2 regions of the Streptomyces sp. NBC_00344 genome follow, and region 2 is predicted to be linked to the other one. Evidence: riboswitches for the same ligand, from Rfam matches in the RefSeq annotation. Region 2 holds a riboswitch; the other holds the start of a gene.
What was found. A riboswitch is a leader RNA that binds a small molecule or an ion and turns the genes downstream of it on or off. The one in region 2 is predicted to bind thiamine pyrophosphate.
Positions count from the first base shown of each region.

Region 1: it holds a riboswitch for thiamine pyrophosphate, as region 2 does, so the genes downstream of both, OHS16_RS03265 (purine-cytosine permease family protein) here and thiO (glycine oxidase ThiO) in region 2, are expected to answer to the same signal.

Region 1 covers NZ_CP107996.1:696,535-704,050, reverse strand. Annotated here, with positions in the region: gene OHS16_RS03285 (LutB/LldF family L-lactate oxidation iron-sulfur protein) at 1-1,126, shown strand, start outside; gene OHS16_RS03280 (LutC/YkgG family protein) at 1,123-1,752, shown strand; gene OHS16_RS03275 (DUF309 domain-containing protein) at 1,780-2,253, opposite strand; tRNA gene OHS16_RS03270 (tRNA-Pro) at 2,392-2,465, shown strand; gene OHS16_RS03265 (purine-cytosine permease family protein) at 2,799-4,205, opposite strand; TPP riboswitch at 4,197-4,291, opposite strand; gene OHS16_RS03260 (ROK family transcriptional regulator) at 4,676-5,914, shown strand; gene OHS16_RS03255 (alpha-galactosidase D) at 6,096-7,516, shown strand, end outside.
Region 2 covers NZ_CP107996.1:5,235,681-5,243,196, forward strand. Annotated here, with positions in the region: gene OHS16_RS23625 (deoxyribonuclease IV) at 1-503, opposite strand, end outside; gene pknB (Stk1 family PASTA domain-containing Ser/Thr kinase) at 510-2,435, opposite strand; gene OHS16_RS23635 (thiazole synthase) at 2,600-3,394, opposite strand; gene thiS (sulfur carrier protein ThiS) at 3,400-3,621, opposite strand; gene thiO (glycine oxidase ThiO) at 3,618-4,781, opposite strand; TPP riboswitch at 4,779-4,892, opposite strand; gene OHS16_RS23650 (hypothetical protein) at 4,944-5,294, shown strand; gene OHS16_RS23655 (NAD(P)/FAD-dependent oxidoreductase) at 5,352-6,527, shown strand; gene OHS16_RS23660 (Rv2175c family DNA-binding protein) at 6,587-6,952, shown strand; gene thiE (thiamine phosphate synthase) at 7,027-7,516, shown strand, end outside.

The sequences.
Region 1 (7,516 bases), 4.5 Mb from region 2:
CGCGGAGCTCGTGAAGGCGACCGGTGAACGCGAGGTCGTCAAGGTCAAGTCGATGGCGACCCAGGAGATCGGCCTCAACGAGGCGCTGGAGGCCGAAGGCATCACCGCCTACGAAACGGATCTCGCCGAGCTGATCGTGCAGCTGGGTGAGGACCGGCCCAGCCACATCCTGGTTCCGGCGATCCACCGGAACCGCGGCGAGATCCGGGAGATCTTCGCCCGGACGATGAGCGAATGGGGACGGCCGGCCCCGGAAGGCCTGACGGATGCGCCGGCCGAGCTGGCCGAGGCGGCCAGGCTGCATCTCAGGGAGAAGTTCCTGCGGGCGAAGGTGGGCATCTCGGGAGCCAATTTCATGGTCGCCGAGACCGGCACCCTGGTCGTGGTGGAATCGGAGGGCAACGGCCGGATGTGTCTGACCCTGCCCGAGACGCTGATCTCGGTGGTGGGCATCGAGAAGACCGTGCCGACCTGGCAGGACCTGGAGGTCTTCCTCCAGACACTGCCGCGTTCGTCGACGGCCGAGCGGATGAACCCCTACACCAGCACCTGGACCGGAACCACCGAAGCCGACGGCCCGAAGAACTTCCATCTGGTGCTGCTCGACAACGGCCGCACGGCCACGCTGGCCGACGAGGTGGGCCGGCAGGCGCTGCGCTGTATCCGCTGCTCGGCCTGTCTCAATGTCTGCCCGGTGTACGAGCGTGCGGGCGGCCATGCGTACGGCTCGGTCTATCCGGGACCCATCGGCGCCATCCTCAGCCCCCAACTCCGGGGCATGGAAAGTGAGATCGACGCCTCGCTCCCGTATGCCTCCTCGCTCTGCGGCGCCTGCTACGACGTGTGCCCGGTGGCCATCGACATCCCCGAAGTGCTCGTCCACCTCAGGGAAAGGGCCGCCGGCCGGGGAGGCAGGGGTCATCGCCTGGAGAAAGCCGCGATGAAGGCGGCGGGCTGGGTGCTCAACCATCCCGCTGTCCTGGCCGCCGGAGAGAAAGTGGCGTCGAAGACCCGAGGCCTGCACCCGAAGCGGCTGCCGGGAGCTTCGGCGTGGACCGACAGCCGTGATCTCCCGGAACTGCCGCCCGAACCGTTCCGAGACTGGTGGAAGAAGAACCGCACATGAGCTCCCGCGACCTGATTCTCGCCCGCGTCCGCGCCGCCGTCGCCGATGCGCCGGAGGCGGCCGAGGTCTCCCGTGACTACCTCACCAGCCACACCGCCGACGATCCGGCGGCCGTCCTGGACCTCCTCCACGAGAACCTGGCGGACTACCGCGCCCTGGTCCACCGGACCCGCCCGGCCGGTCTGCCCGCCCTCATCGCGCGGCTGCTCGCTCAGCGGGGCGCCACGCAGGTGCTGGCCCCTATGGGGCTTCCGGCGCCGTGGCTGGCCAGGGCCGCGGCCACCCGCATCGATGACCGGGAGACATCGACCGCACAGGAACTCGACGCGGTGGACAGTGTGGTCACCGGATGCGCGGTCGCCATCGCCGAGACCGGCACCATCGTCCTGGACGGCGGCGCGGATCAGGGGCGCCGCCGGATCACCCTCGTCCCGGACCACCACATCTGCGTCGTACGGGCCCCCGACCAGGTGGTGGCCTCGGTGCCGCAGGCTCTGCCGCGCCTCGACCCGGCACGCCCGCTCACCTGGATCTCCGGCCCCTCGGCCACCAGCGACATCGAACTCGACCGGGTGGAGGGCGTCCACGGCCCCCGAACCCTTGAAGTCGTCCTGCTCGAAGGGTGAGGGGCGGCCGGGCCGGGCCGCCCTGCGTCAGCCGGCGGTCAGTCGCGGGGCCGACGTGCTCGCGTCGACCGGCCCGGTGAGCCCGTCGGCGAGCCGGCGGGCCCACGACGTCAGGCCGGGAATGTCGATCCGGTACGGGCCTGCGTCCGCGTATCCGGCAAGCCCGTCCGCGCCCCTGAGCAGCAGACGCGCCCCGCCCGCCGTATTGCCGCGGGCCGCGTGCGTCAGTCCCACCGCGAGCTGTGCGAGGGCGCGCCACAGGGCCCGCTCCGCATCGGGCCCCGACTTCCAGGCGTCCTCGAACACTTCGTGCGCGTGGAACGGCATTCCGGCGTCCAGCAGGGCCTGCGCGTCCCGGAGGGTCTGATCCGGGGTGCGCACCACACCTTCGGGCTGACGGTCCACACCCCGCGCCCCGTAGGGCAGGGGACGCCCCAGCCCGTCCCTGGGCCGCGCGTTGAGGGCCCTTCCTGCCGCGTCGCGATCTCGTTCGTCGTCCATCAGCCGATTGTCGCCCGGCCGGGCGCCCGCCATGAGGCGCCCGGCCGGGCGCCTCATGGCGGAGTCGGCCGTGCGCACGGAGTGCGGTATGGTTCTCATGCAGGTCGGGCCCGGGGAAACCCCAGGTCAGACGGGTGCCGGGACGTGGCGCAGCTTGGTAGCGCACTTGACTGGGGGTCAAGGGGTCGCAGGTTCAAATCCTGTCGTCCCGACGGTACAGAAGGGCTTCGAGCCCAGGTCAGGGCCCTGTCTCACTTCGGTGAGGCAGGGCCCTCGACCGTTTTCGGGGGCTGTCGTCCCACGGTTTCCTACCAGGGCCGTTGATCAAGGCCGGCCGAGCGGTACTGCCGGCTTCTCCGAGCCCGCACCGAGCGACCGGGGGGTCGGGGTGCACCTGCCGATCGTTTCGGCATGAGGTGCGGAGCCGGCGCAAACACCCGATGCCGCACGCCGGGGCAGGGAACGCCGCCGCGCGACACGGGGAACGCGGTCACCGCAACGGCGCCCGGTGCGCGTCGCACCGGCCGCCCGTCGGCCTGCGCCAGTCACCGGGGCGTGCTGAGCCGTAGCCGAAGCGGCGCGTAGACGCCGAGCGCGACGAGGAAGGCCACGTAGTACGAGAGGTCGGCGCCGTGCAGAGCGGACGCCACCGGGCCCACGTACAGGCTGGTGTTCATGAACGGCACGGCCGCGGCGAAGGCGACGACGAATGCCGCCAACGGGGGCCATCCGGACTGCGGACGGGCGGTCTCGGCGGCGAGGTCGATCGGCGCACCGAGCCGTCTCCGGGCGCGGGCACGCCAGTCGACGACGACGATCGCCAGGAACCCGGGGATCCAGTAGCCGACGAACAGCAGCACGTTCTGGAATCGGGCGGTGGTGTCGGCGGCATGCATCCAGAGCACCAGGGGGAAGCCGAGCGCGGCGGCGAGGGCGGCGGCCGCCGGGCGCGGGAGACGTACTCCGACGGTCTGCAGAGCGAGAGAACCGCTGTAGTCGTTCATGGCGTTACTGCAGAGGGCCGCCAGCGCCACGGCGAACAGCCCGAACGCACCCAGTGCCCCACCGCCCAGCACCTTGTCCACACCTTCGGCGGTCTGGTCGGTCAGTACGGACGCGCCCAGCAGACCGAGGGCCTGGACGGCCACGAAGGACACCACGAGGCCGAGCAGCGTGCACCAGAACATCCGCGGCCGCGAGGTGGTGCGCGGCAGATACCGGCTGAAGTCGCTTGCGTACGGGGCCCAGGACAGGGCCAGGCTCAGCGCGATGGTGCTGGTCAGCACGAACGCGCCGGCTCGGTCGGCTCCGTGCGCGGTGCCGTTGACGGCCGGGTGGACGCCGTCGAGCAGCCGGTGGGCGATCAGCGCGAACGCGGCGGCGAGCACGAAGGTCATGATGATCTGGAGCCGGTGGATGGCCTCGTAGCCCAGAACGCCCAGGGCGCCCTGGACCACCATCATGGCCAGCACACCCAGCCAGAACGGCCAACCGCACAGACGCGCGAGCGCGTCCCCGCCGAACAGCCCGATCAGCGCGTCCCACGCGACCGAGGACAGCCACTGCAGGATGCCGGGCACCGTCACCGCCCGGCCGAAGGCGAGCCGGGCCAGCGGCAACTGCCCGGCACCTGTCCGGCTCCCCCAGGTGCCCAGATAGGCGGTGGGCACCGCTCCGACCATGGTGCCCAGTACGACAGCGGCCAGCGCGGTGGCGAAATCCAGACCGAGGGCTATCCCCACGGTGCCGGTGAACACGCCGGTCATGGTCAGGTTCGGTGCGAACCACACGGTGAACAGGCGACCGGGACCGCCGTAGCGGTTGCTCTCGGGGACCGGCTCGATTCCGTGCGCCTCGACACGGAGGTCACCGGGGGCCGCCGGCATACGCCCGTCGAAGACGGGCTGCCGGGAGTCGGCGGGCAGCCCGCCGGGAACATGCGTCAAAGGCATGGAAGACATCCCTCCGCCAGTGCGAACTGGTTCAGGTTCGACGGGTGTGATCTCAGCCCTCGGATGGGGCACCCCGTGTCCGGTACGACGGACAGACTAACCCGATGAGGAGTTCCTCATGCAACCGTGGACGGCGATCGTGCGCGGCCGCATCGCGACGGACATTCGAGGCCGGAGAGCGGGATCTCCGGCCCGCGGCGCGCCGGCGCTCGCCGGACGATCAGCGGGGCGCGCCGCCTTTGATCGCGTGGCCGGCGGGACGGCGGCGCCGTTGACGACGGATGGGGCGGTCAGCCGTTACCCGAAGGTCCTCATGCCCTCGTTCTGCTGATGGGGCATCAAACTTTTGCACAGCGGATTTCTCCGCCGGCGGGTGCGGGCCCCGATCGGGCGGGCGCTCGGCAAAGGTTTTTCACAGGAGTCCGAATCTTTTATTGACGACGGAAAAGAATGACCCTAAGTTCCCGGCCATGCCCTCTCCGCACGAGACGGCCCCGTCGACGACGCCGGCCGCTTCGCTCGTCTTCACGACTGTGCTCTCCCGGGGTCCTCTCACCCGCGCCGAGATCGCGCGGCGGACGACACTGTCCGCTGCCGCGGTCACCAAGGCGGTGCGCCCGCTGATGGAGGCCGGCTACCTGGCCGAGGGCGCGGACGAGGCGGCCCGGCCTGCTCTCGGCCGACCGGCCAACCTGGTACGTGTGCAGGCGGGCAAGGCGCTGTTCATCGGGGTCAAGGTGACAGGCGACGAGATCATCGCCGTCCTTGCCGATCTGCGCTGCCGGATCCGGCTGGCCCGGCATGTACGGCTCACCGAACGCGAGCCGGATGCGGTGATCTCCGCCATCACCGCGCTGGTGCGGGAACTCCGCACGGAGGCCGACGGATTCGGGGTGCAGGTCCGGGGGCTGGGCATCGCCGTCTCGGGCGACGTGGACCGCGCGGAGGGTGTGGTCCGCTACTCACCCTTCCTGGAGTGGCGGGACATCCCCCTCGCCGAGACCACCGAGACCGCGACCGGACTCCCGGTCACGGTCGACAACGACGTGCGTGCCCTCACCGTCGCCGAGCAGTGGTTCGGTGCCGGAGTCGGACTCTCCGACTTCGCCCTGGTGACCGTGGGCGCGGGCATCGGCTGCGGCCTGGTGGTGCACGGGCGGGTGGTGTCGGGCGCGCACGGGGTGGCCGGCGAGATCGGACATCTGTCCATCGATCCGCTGGGCCCGCTCTGCCACTGCGGCAACAACGGGTGTGTCGAGGCCATCGCGGCGGACCCCGCGATCCTGCGCGGGGTCCGCGAGGCCGCGGGCAGGCCCGTGGCCACCGCAGCGGAGGCGCTCGACCTGGCCCGCAGCGGCGACCCCGGTGTCCGAGAGGTCTACGCTCGCGCCGGTGAGGCCATCGGCAGGGCCATCGGTTCCGTGGTCAACGTGCTCGGCCCGGAGCGAGTGATCATCTCGGGTGAGGGCCTGGCTGCCCACGACCTGTTCGCCGACGGTATCCGCGAGGCGTTCGCCGCTTCCGCCTTCGGTACCGCCGCGCAGTGCGACGTGATGACACGTCCACTGCCTTTCGAGGAGTGGGCACGTGGGGCCGCGGCCACCGCGATCCAGTCCTTCATCGGTTCGGGCGCATGGCGCTCGCGAACCGTAATCGGTCCGGATCCACAACGACTCCGCCCGGCGCCCGTCGCAGATCCGGACGGATGACAGACCGCCGCTTTCCACGCCCCGGCCCGGGCGGCCCGACCGGTACGTCACCACCCGTACCTCGTCACGGAACGAAGGGCCGGCCGCGGGGCCCGCGTCCAGGTCCTGTGACTCCCTGAACGCCCGTGCCCTGCCCGTCCACATCGCTGTCCCAGTGATCCGACAACAGGAGGTCCGGCCCATGTGGTCACCCTCGTACTCAGCCCCTTCCGGGGGTGCCGCCGGCCCCGTGCGCCGGACCATACGGAGCGGGCTGGTCCTGGCCGTCACGGCCGCTCTCGCGACGGCCGTTCCCGCCGCCGCGACCCCTGCCGGGGCGAAGGGCGCCGCCACCGCGTCCCCGGCCGCTGCCTCCGCCCCGGCAGCAACAACGGGGGACGGCTCCTCCGGCCCCGCGGCCAAGCCGTACATGGGCTGGTCAAGCTGGAGCATGCAGTCCTCCAAGTACCCGGGCCTCAATCCGGACGGTGACTACAGCTATCTGACGGAGGCGAACGTCCTCAAGCAGACGGACGCCCTCGCCGCCAAACTGAAGACATTCGGCTACGACCACGTCAACATCGATGCCGGCTGGTGGATGGACAAGGACTGGAAGTCAGGTTTCGACCAGTACGGCCGGCAGCGGCCCGATCCGGTCCGTTTCCCCCACGGCATGCAGCCGGTTGCCGACCACATTCACTCCAAGGGCCTCAAGGCGGGCATCTACCTGCCCGTGGGCCTGGAGAAGGGGGCCTACGGCCACGGCGCGGTGCCGATCCGGAACGCGCCGGGCTGTACCACCGCCGACATCGTCTACCCGGACCTGCGCACGACCAACGGCTGGGACAGCGCCTACAAGCTGGACTTCGACAAGCCCTGCGCGCAGCAGTACATCGACTCGCAGGCGCAGATGTTCGCCGACTGGGGCTACGACTTCCTCAAGCTGGACGGCGTGGGCCCTGGGTCAGCCAAGTCCGGTGACAACTACGACAACGTCGCCGACGTCGCCGCCTGGCACAAGGCCATCGACGCCACCGGACACCCGATCCACCTCGAGCTCTCCTGGTCGCTCGACATCGCGCACGCCGCCGACTGGAAGCAGTACTCCAACGGCTGGCGCATCGACACCGACGTCGAGTGCTACTGCAACACGCTTGTCAGCTGGGAGAATTCGGTCAACGACCGGTGGGACGACGCCCCGGCGTGGAGCAGCAAGGCCGGCCCGGGCGGCTGGAACGACCTCGACGCGGTCGACGTCGGCAACGGGACGATGGACGGCCTGACCAAGGCCGAGCGGCAGAGCTACATGACTCTATGGGCCATCAACAAGTCGCCGCTCTTCACCGGCGACGACCTCACGAAGCTGGACAGTTACGGTGTCTCGCTGCTGACCGACCAGGAGGTGATCGGAGTCGACCAGAACGACTCACCCGTCGCGCGACCGGTCACCACCGTGGGCGACCAGCAGGTCTGGGGCACCAAGAACTCCGACGGCAGCTACACCGTCGCCCTGTTCAACCTCGGGGACTCCCCGGCCTCCGTCACCGCCGACTGGGCATCCTTCGGATTTGCCGGGAACGCCTCCGTGCGTGACCTGTGGAACAAGGAGAACCTCGGGACCCA
Region 2 (7,516 bases):
TCGAAGTAGGGGCCGAAGTCCCAGGTCCGTGAGCAGAGCGACGAGCCCTGGCCCGCGGTGGACTCCAGCAGCAGGAACGGGTCGTCGTCATGGGTGAGCTCGTCGAGCAGCGGCAGCAGATGCGTACGGACCTGAGCCAGCGCTTCGGCACGCGGTCGGCCACCGGTCGCCGACCCGGTGTGCACCACGACACCGAGCGCTCCGGTCTGCCGGGCGCGGCGCAGCGAGTGGCGCAGGGAGTCCACCGACCGTTCCACGGTTGCCGCCGTGTGCGAGCCGAAGTTGATCAGATAGGGGGCGTGTACATAGGCCGCGACCGACTCTTCGGCACACTCCTTGCGGAACTGCTCGTCCTGGGCCGGATCCCCCGCGGGCGTCGCCCAGCCGCGCGGATTGGCCACGAAGATCTGGACCGCCTCCGCGCCGAGTTCACGTGCGTAGGGCAGTCCGGTTCTGGCCAGGCCGCCGGCCACGGGGACATGACCACCGATGGGGTTGCGCACGTGCGTTCAGAGTCCCTTGGTCGTGATGGTGATGGTGCTGCCCTCGGGAGCCCGGTCGCCGCCCGCCACGGACTGGCTCTCGACGGTGTCGCTGAAGGAGAGGAACGGCCGGTCGACATGGACCTCGAAGCCCTTGCCGGTCAGCGCCTTCTTCGCGTCGTCGACACTGCGGCCCGTCACATCGGGTACGCCGATCATCCGCGGGCCCTTGGACACGGTCAGCGTGACCGTGTCGCCCTCTTCGGCCCTGGAGCCCGCGGCCACCGACTGCTTGGCGACGTTCCCCGCGTCCTCGGAGGAGTTGATCTGCTGCTGCGCGATCCTGACCTTCAGATTCTGGTCCTCGAGGTCGGCCTTGGCGTCGTCGGCCGACTCGCCTGTGACGTCGGGCACGTCCACCGGGGCTCCCTTGGACACGACCAGCGCGACCGCCGAGTCCGCATGGCGCTCCGTGCCGGACGCGGGATCCGTACGGATCACCCTGCCCCGGCCGATGTCGTCACTGAACTCCCTTGTCACCATGCCGGCGCCCAGACCCGCCCTGCTCAGGTCACGTTTCGCCTCGGCCAGCTGTTTGCCGGCGACCTGCGGGACCTTCACCATCTCGGGGCCGCGGGACACGACCAGGGTCACCGCTCCGTTGTCGCGGATGCGGGCACCTGACCGGGGGTCGCTGTTCATCACGGTGCCGCGCGCGAAGGAGTCGCTGAACTTGCGCTGCGTTCCCTTCACATCGAGACCGGCCGCGGAGAGCCGGGACTTCGCCGTCCTCTCGGTCTGCCCGAGGACCGAGGGCACCCGGGTGAACTGCCCGGAGTTGATGTACCAGACACCGGCGCCGACACCCAGTACGAGCAGCACGGCGACGACCGATGCGATCAGCCCGCGGCTCGCCCGCCGAGTGCGGCGCGGGGGTGAGCGGTGGGATTCCGGCTGCGGTGCGGGCATCTCGAGCCTGCTGGTCCGGTTGACCGAGGCGGAGGGAAGCACCCGGGGGATCACGTTGGTGCGGTCCTCGGAGCCGCCGGGCGTCCTCTCGGCGGCCTCGTCCTCCAGCGCCTGCGGCGGCACCGCGTCGAGCTGCCGGTCGCTGAGTGCGGCGCGGCTCTCGCGTACCTGCCGGAGAAGCGCCACGGCGTCGTGCGGCCTTGCGCCGGGGGTACGGGCGGTAGCGCTCGCCACCAGCTCGTCCAGCCCCGCGGCAAGCCCGGGGACCACCGCGGACGGCGCCGGTACGCCGTCGTTGAGGTGCTGGTAGAGGACCTGTGCGGGGGTCTCGCCCGAATGCGGCTTGGCGCCGGTCAGCATCTCGTAGAGGACCACACCGCAGGCGTAGACATCGGCGCGGGTGTCGGCGGTGCCGTGCTCGATCTGCTCGGGGGCGAGATAGGAAACGGTGCCCATGATGGTCCCGGTGCTGTTGGTCTCGGTGTCCACTGCACGCACCAGGCCGAAGTCGGCCACCTTGACCCGGCCGTCGTCCCCTATCAGGACGTTCTCCGGCTTCATGTCGCGATGGACGAACCCGGCGCGGTGTGCGGCACCGAGAGCGGCCAGCACGGGCTCCAGGATGTCGAGGGCGGCGCGGGGGCGAAGGGCGCCGCGCTCGCGCAGCACATCACGCAGGGTGCACCCCGCGACGTACTCCATCGCGAGATACACGTACGCGCCGTCCGCGCCCTGGTCGAACATGCCGACCACATTGGGGTGGTCGAGCCGGGCGACGGACTTGGCCTCCCGGATGAAGCGCTCCACGAAAGTGGCGTCGACGGCCAGCGCCGGATGCATCACCTTGAGGGCGAGCACGCGGTCCAGCCGGGTGTCGACGGCCCGGTAGACCGTGGCCATGCCACCGACGGCGATGCGCGCCTCCACCCGGTAGCGGCCGTCGAGCAGCTGCCCGACGAGAGGGTCCTTGACGGTCGTATCCACGCAGGCGAGTGTACGAGCCGCAGGCGACAGGCAGGGAACGGCCGGATGCGCTGGTGCGGGACTGAAGCCGAGCTGTGACAGGTCCGGGGCGGGGCAGGCCCTCTGACGGCACCTGATCTCCGCCCGGCGCAGGACTGACGACGCACCGGGCCCCGGCCGCCGCGTCAGAACGCCGGCCGCTCCGGATCCAGGGCGGCCCGTCCCCCGACGGGTGAGGAGGCGCGGGCGAAGTGCCGCCGGGGGATCCGTCCCGCGCGGTACGCCAGCCGTCCCCCCTCCACTCCGTGCCGCATAGCCCCGGCCATCAGCTCCGGCTCCTGCGCCCTGGTCACCGCCGACGCCAGCATCACGGCGGCGCAGCCCAGTTCCATCGCCAGCGTGGCATCCGAAGCGGTGCCGGCGCCCGCGTCCAGGACGACCGGCACCCCCGCCTGCTCGACGATCAGCTGGAAGTTGTGCGGATTGCGGATTCCGAGCCCGGAGCCGATGGGGGAGCCGAGGGGCATGATCGCCGCACAGCCCACGTCCTCGAGCCGCCGGGCGAGCACCGGATCGTCGTTGGTGTACGGCAGCACGGTGAAGCCGTCGTCGACCAGCGTCTCGGCCGCGTCGAGGAGTTCGACCGGGTCGGGAAGCAGGGTGTGTTCGTCGGCGACCACCTCCAGCTTGATCCAGTCGGTGCCGAGCGCCTCTCGGGCCAGCCGCGCGGTCAGTACGGCCTCGCCCGCCGTGAAGCAACCCGCGGTGTTCGGCAGGACCCGGATGGAGAGCCGGTCGAGCACGGAGAGGACCGAGCCCTGGACGGTCGGATCGAGCCGGCGCATGGCGACCGTGGTGAGTTCGGTCCCCGACGCGATCAGGGAGCGTTCCAGTACGTCGAGACTGGGCGCACCGCCCGTCCCCATGATCAGCCGGGACGAGAAGGTGGATCCGCCTATGGTCAGAAGATCGTCGGCCATGCCGGTCAGCCTCCCTGGACCGCTGTGAGAATCTCCACCCTGTCACCCTCACCGAGCCGGGTCGCGGGCCACTGCCCGCGCGGCACGACCGCCTCGTTGAGCGCGGCCGCGACACCCGTCGGCGCCCCGGTCAGCGTCGCGACCAGCAGATCGAGGGTGGTGCCCGGGGCGACGTGGTGCTCCGCGCCGTTCACGGAGACCGGCACGGAGCTGTTCACGGTGGTCATACGGGCTGCTCCTGTCGTAGGGGCGAGAAGCGCAGGGGCGAGAAGGGACGGGCCTCGGCCGGCAGGTCCCCGGTGGCGAGCAGCTCGGCCATCACATCTCCGGTGACAGGGGTGAGCAGGACGCCGTTGCGGTGGTGGCCGGTGGCCAGGTGCAGGCCGGGCAGAGCGGTGGGGCCCAGCAGCGGGGCGTTGTCGGGGGACGCGGGGCGAAGACCCGCGCGGGTCTCGGTGAGCGGCAGTTCGGTGATGCCAGGCACCAGTTCATGGGCGTCACGCAGCAGCTGGTACACCCCGCCCGCGGTGACCGTGGTGTCCCAGCCGAGCTCCTCGCTGGTCGCGCCGATGACGAGTTCACCGTTCTCGCGCGGGACGAGATACACGTCGCTGCCGCGCACCACCGCGCGCACGGTCCGGCTGAGGAAGGGCGCGTAGGCGCCCGGCACGGTGAGCCGCAGCACCTGACCCTTCACCGGGCGGACCGGCGGCAGGACATCCCCCGGCACCCCGGCGAGCCTGCCGCTGAGGCTGCCCGCGGCCACCACCACCTGGCCGGCGCCGAGCACCGCTCCGTCCTCGAGCTCGGCGCCGGTGGCCCGGTCGTCCGACACCCTGAGCCGTTCCACCCTGCTCCGGCGGAAGCCGACACCGGCCCGCTCACAGGCCGTCACCAGAGCTTTCGCCAGGCGCCGCGGATCGACCTGATGGTCGCCCTCGACCCGCAGCCCGCCGCGTACCCCCGGCGCGAGCATCGGCTCGAGGCGCCGGCACTCCCGTCCGGTGAGCCACTCCGACTCCAGCCCCGAACGCTGTTGCAGAGCGTGCAGTTCACGCAGGTGCGCCCGGTCGTCGGCATCGAGTGCGACGGCGAGCGTTCCGCAGGTGCGGTAACCGAGCTCCTGGCCGGACGCCTCCGTCAGCTCGGCGGCGAACGCCGGATAGCGGCGGGCCGATTCCAGATTGAGACCGAGCAGCATCTGCTCGCCGTAGTGCAGTTCGGTGACGGCGGCGAGCATCCCGGCGGCGACCTGCGCCGCCCCGCCGCCCGGTTCCGGGTCGACCACGATGGTGCGCAGGCCGCGCTGCGCCGAGCGCCAGGCGGTGACAAGACCGATGATCCCGCCTCCGACGATCAGGACGTCCGGAGATCTGTCCGTGTGCATGGGCGTCCAGCCCCTCCCTTCGCCGGCATGACCCGGATCAGGTTCGTACGGTCGGAGGCCGTTTCAGCCCCCCTCTCAGCCCGGTGCGTCCGGACTCCCGCGAGTGGTTTAGCTTGGCCAGCCTAACCCCAGGTTTCTTCCGGCAGTAAGGGAGCAGGCGCAGTGACACGGTCGCTCGACGGTCTTGTGCTCTCGCCGGTCACCGATCAGGCGCCCGGTCAGGTCGGTGCCCGGACCCGTTTCGCGTACCACGAACAGGACGGCAGGATCTGGGCGGAATACGACGGCGGTGACATTGCGCACGGCCGTCTTGTGGGCACGCGCGAGGGCGACCGGCTGGATTTCCGTTACGTCCAGTTGACGCGGGAGGGGATGACGTCCAGTGGCCACTGCGTGTCCGTCGTGGCGGAGCTCCCGGACGGGCGGATCCGGCTCGAGGAGGCCTGGGAGTGGGAATCCCGGCAGGGCGCCGGAACGAGCGCCGTCGAGGAACTGCTCTCTGACGGCATGTGAGTTGATTGAGGTGGGCAGGTGAACCAGCCGAAGCACGTCGTCATCGCCGGCGCGGGTATGGCCGGGGTGCAGACCGCGGTCGCGCTGCGGGACCAGGGTTTCACCGGCGCCGTCACACTGATCGGCGACGAGCCGCACCAGCCGTACGACAGACCGCCGCTGTCCAAGGCGGTGCTCCTCGGCGCGACGGAGGCGTCCTACTTCGACGTGGACTTCGAGGCGCTCGGTGTGACACTCCAGCTGGGCCGCGAAGTGACCTGGGTGCGGGCGGCGGAGCGTGAGCTGGACACCGTCCAGGGGCCGGTGCCCTACGACGCCCTGGTCATCGCCACCGGTTCCCGCCCGGTCACCCTGCCGGGCGGCGAGGGCCTGCCCGATGTCCATACGCTGCGCACCCTCGACGACGCCGGGCGGCTGCGGGCGGTCCTGGCCGACCGGCGTGACGTGGTGGTCGTGGGGGCGGGCTGGATCGGCGCGGAGTTCGCGACGGCGGCCCGCGAGGCCGGCTGCGCGGTGACCGTGGTCGAGGCGGCCGGAAGGCCGCTGGTGGGCGCGCTGCCCGCCGGGATCACCGACCCCATGGCCGCCTGGTACGCGGACAGCGGCGCCGAGCTCATCACGCACGCACGAGTGGCGCGCATCGAGCCGGGGGCCGTGGTCCTGGAGTCCGGGCGCAGGCTGACCGCAGGCGCCGTACTCGTCGGTATCGGCGCGCGGCCTGCGACGGGCTGGCTGGCCGGCTCCGGGATCGCCATCGGTGCCGACGGCTCGGTCACCGCGGACGAGTGGCTGCGCAGTTCGCTGCCCGGCGTGTACGCCGTCGGGGACTGCGCCTCCTTCCCCTCCCGCCGGTACGGCGAACGCCTGCTGGTCCACCACTGGGACAACGCGCTCCAGGGCCCCCGTGCGGTCGCCGCCGGGATCATCGGCGACGAGCCGCGGATCTACGACCCGGTGCCGTATTTCTGGTCCGAGCAGTTCGGCCGCTTCGTGCAGTACGCGGGCCACCACACGGGCGCCGACACGGTGATCCGGCGCGGCGAGCCGACCGGGCCGTCCTGGTCGGTCTGCTGGCTGCGGGCGGGGAGGCTGGTCGCGGTCCTCGCGGTGGGACGGCCCCGCGACCTCGCCCAGGGGCGGAAACTCATCGAGGCGGGGGCCCCGCTCGATCCGGTGCGGGCCGCCGATCCGGACGCGCCGCTGAAGACAGCGGTCCTGGCGGGGAGGGGCTGAACGCCGCACCCGGGGCCCACCGGGTCGTAAGTGTCGGTGCGGGATGGCAGGCTTGTGCCGTGACCGAGATTGACGCAAACATCGATGCTCTCGTCCCCGCCTGGCTGCACCTCCCCGACATCGCCGAAGTCTTCGGTGTCGAGGTGACGCGTGTCCGTCAGCTGGTCAAGGAGGGCCAGCTGATCGCCGTGCGCCGGGGTGAGAACCGAGCACTCCAGGTGCCCGCCGCCTTCATCGACGGTGCCAAGGTGGTCAAGGGGCTGTCCGGGACCCTGACCCTGCTGAGGGACGACGGCTTCAGCGACGAAGAGATGCTGGAGTGGCTCTTCACTCCGGATGAGACCCTGCCGGGCACGCCCGCGCAGGCATTGAGCGAGAATCGCGGGACGGAGGTGAAGCGCCGCGCTCAGGCGCTCGCCCTCTGAGCACTGTCTGAAACACCGTGGGGTACGGGCCGGGCCGGTCCGTACCCCACACCACCGACCGGGGGGAACGTCCGATGTCCACCGCACCCGCACCGCTGTCCGACGCCCGGCTCTATCTCTGCACGGACGCCCGTAAACGCCAGGGCGACCTGGCCGGGTTCCTGGATGCCGTCCTGGCGAACGGCGTGGACATCGTCCAGCTCCGCGACAAGGGCATGGAAGCCGCCGAGGAGCTGGAACACCTGGAGGTCTTCGCCGACGCCTGCCGCCGGCACGGCAAGCTGCTCGCCGTCAACGACCGCGCGGATGTCGCGCACGCCATCGCATCGGATGTGCTGCATCTCGGCCAGGGTGATCTCCCGGTCCCCGCGGCCCGCCGGGTGCTCGGCCAGGATGTGCTGATAGGCCGCTCGACACACGCCGAGTCCGAGGTGGACGCGGCAGCCGCCGAAGTCGGTGTCGACTATTTCTGCACCGGTCCCTGCTGGCCCACTCCCACCAAGCCCGGCCGGTACGCCCCCGGACTCGGCCTGGTGCGCTACGCGGCGGCCCTCACCACCGAGC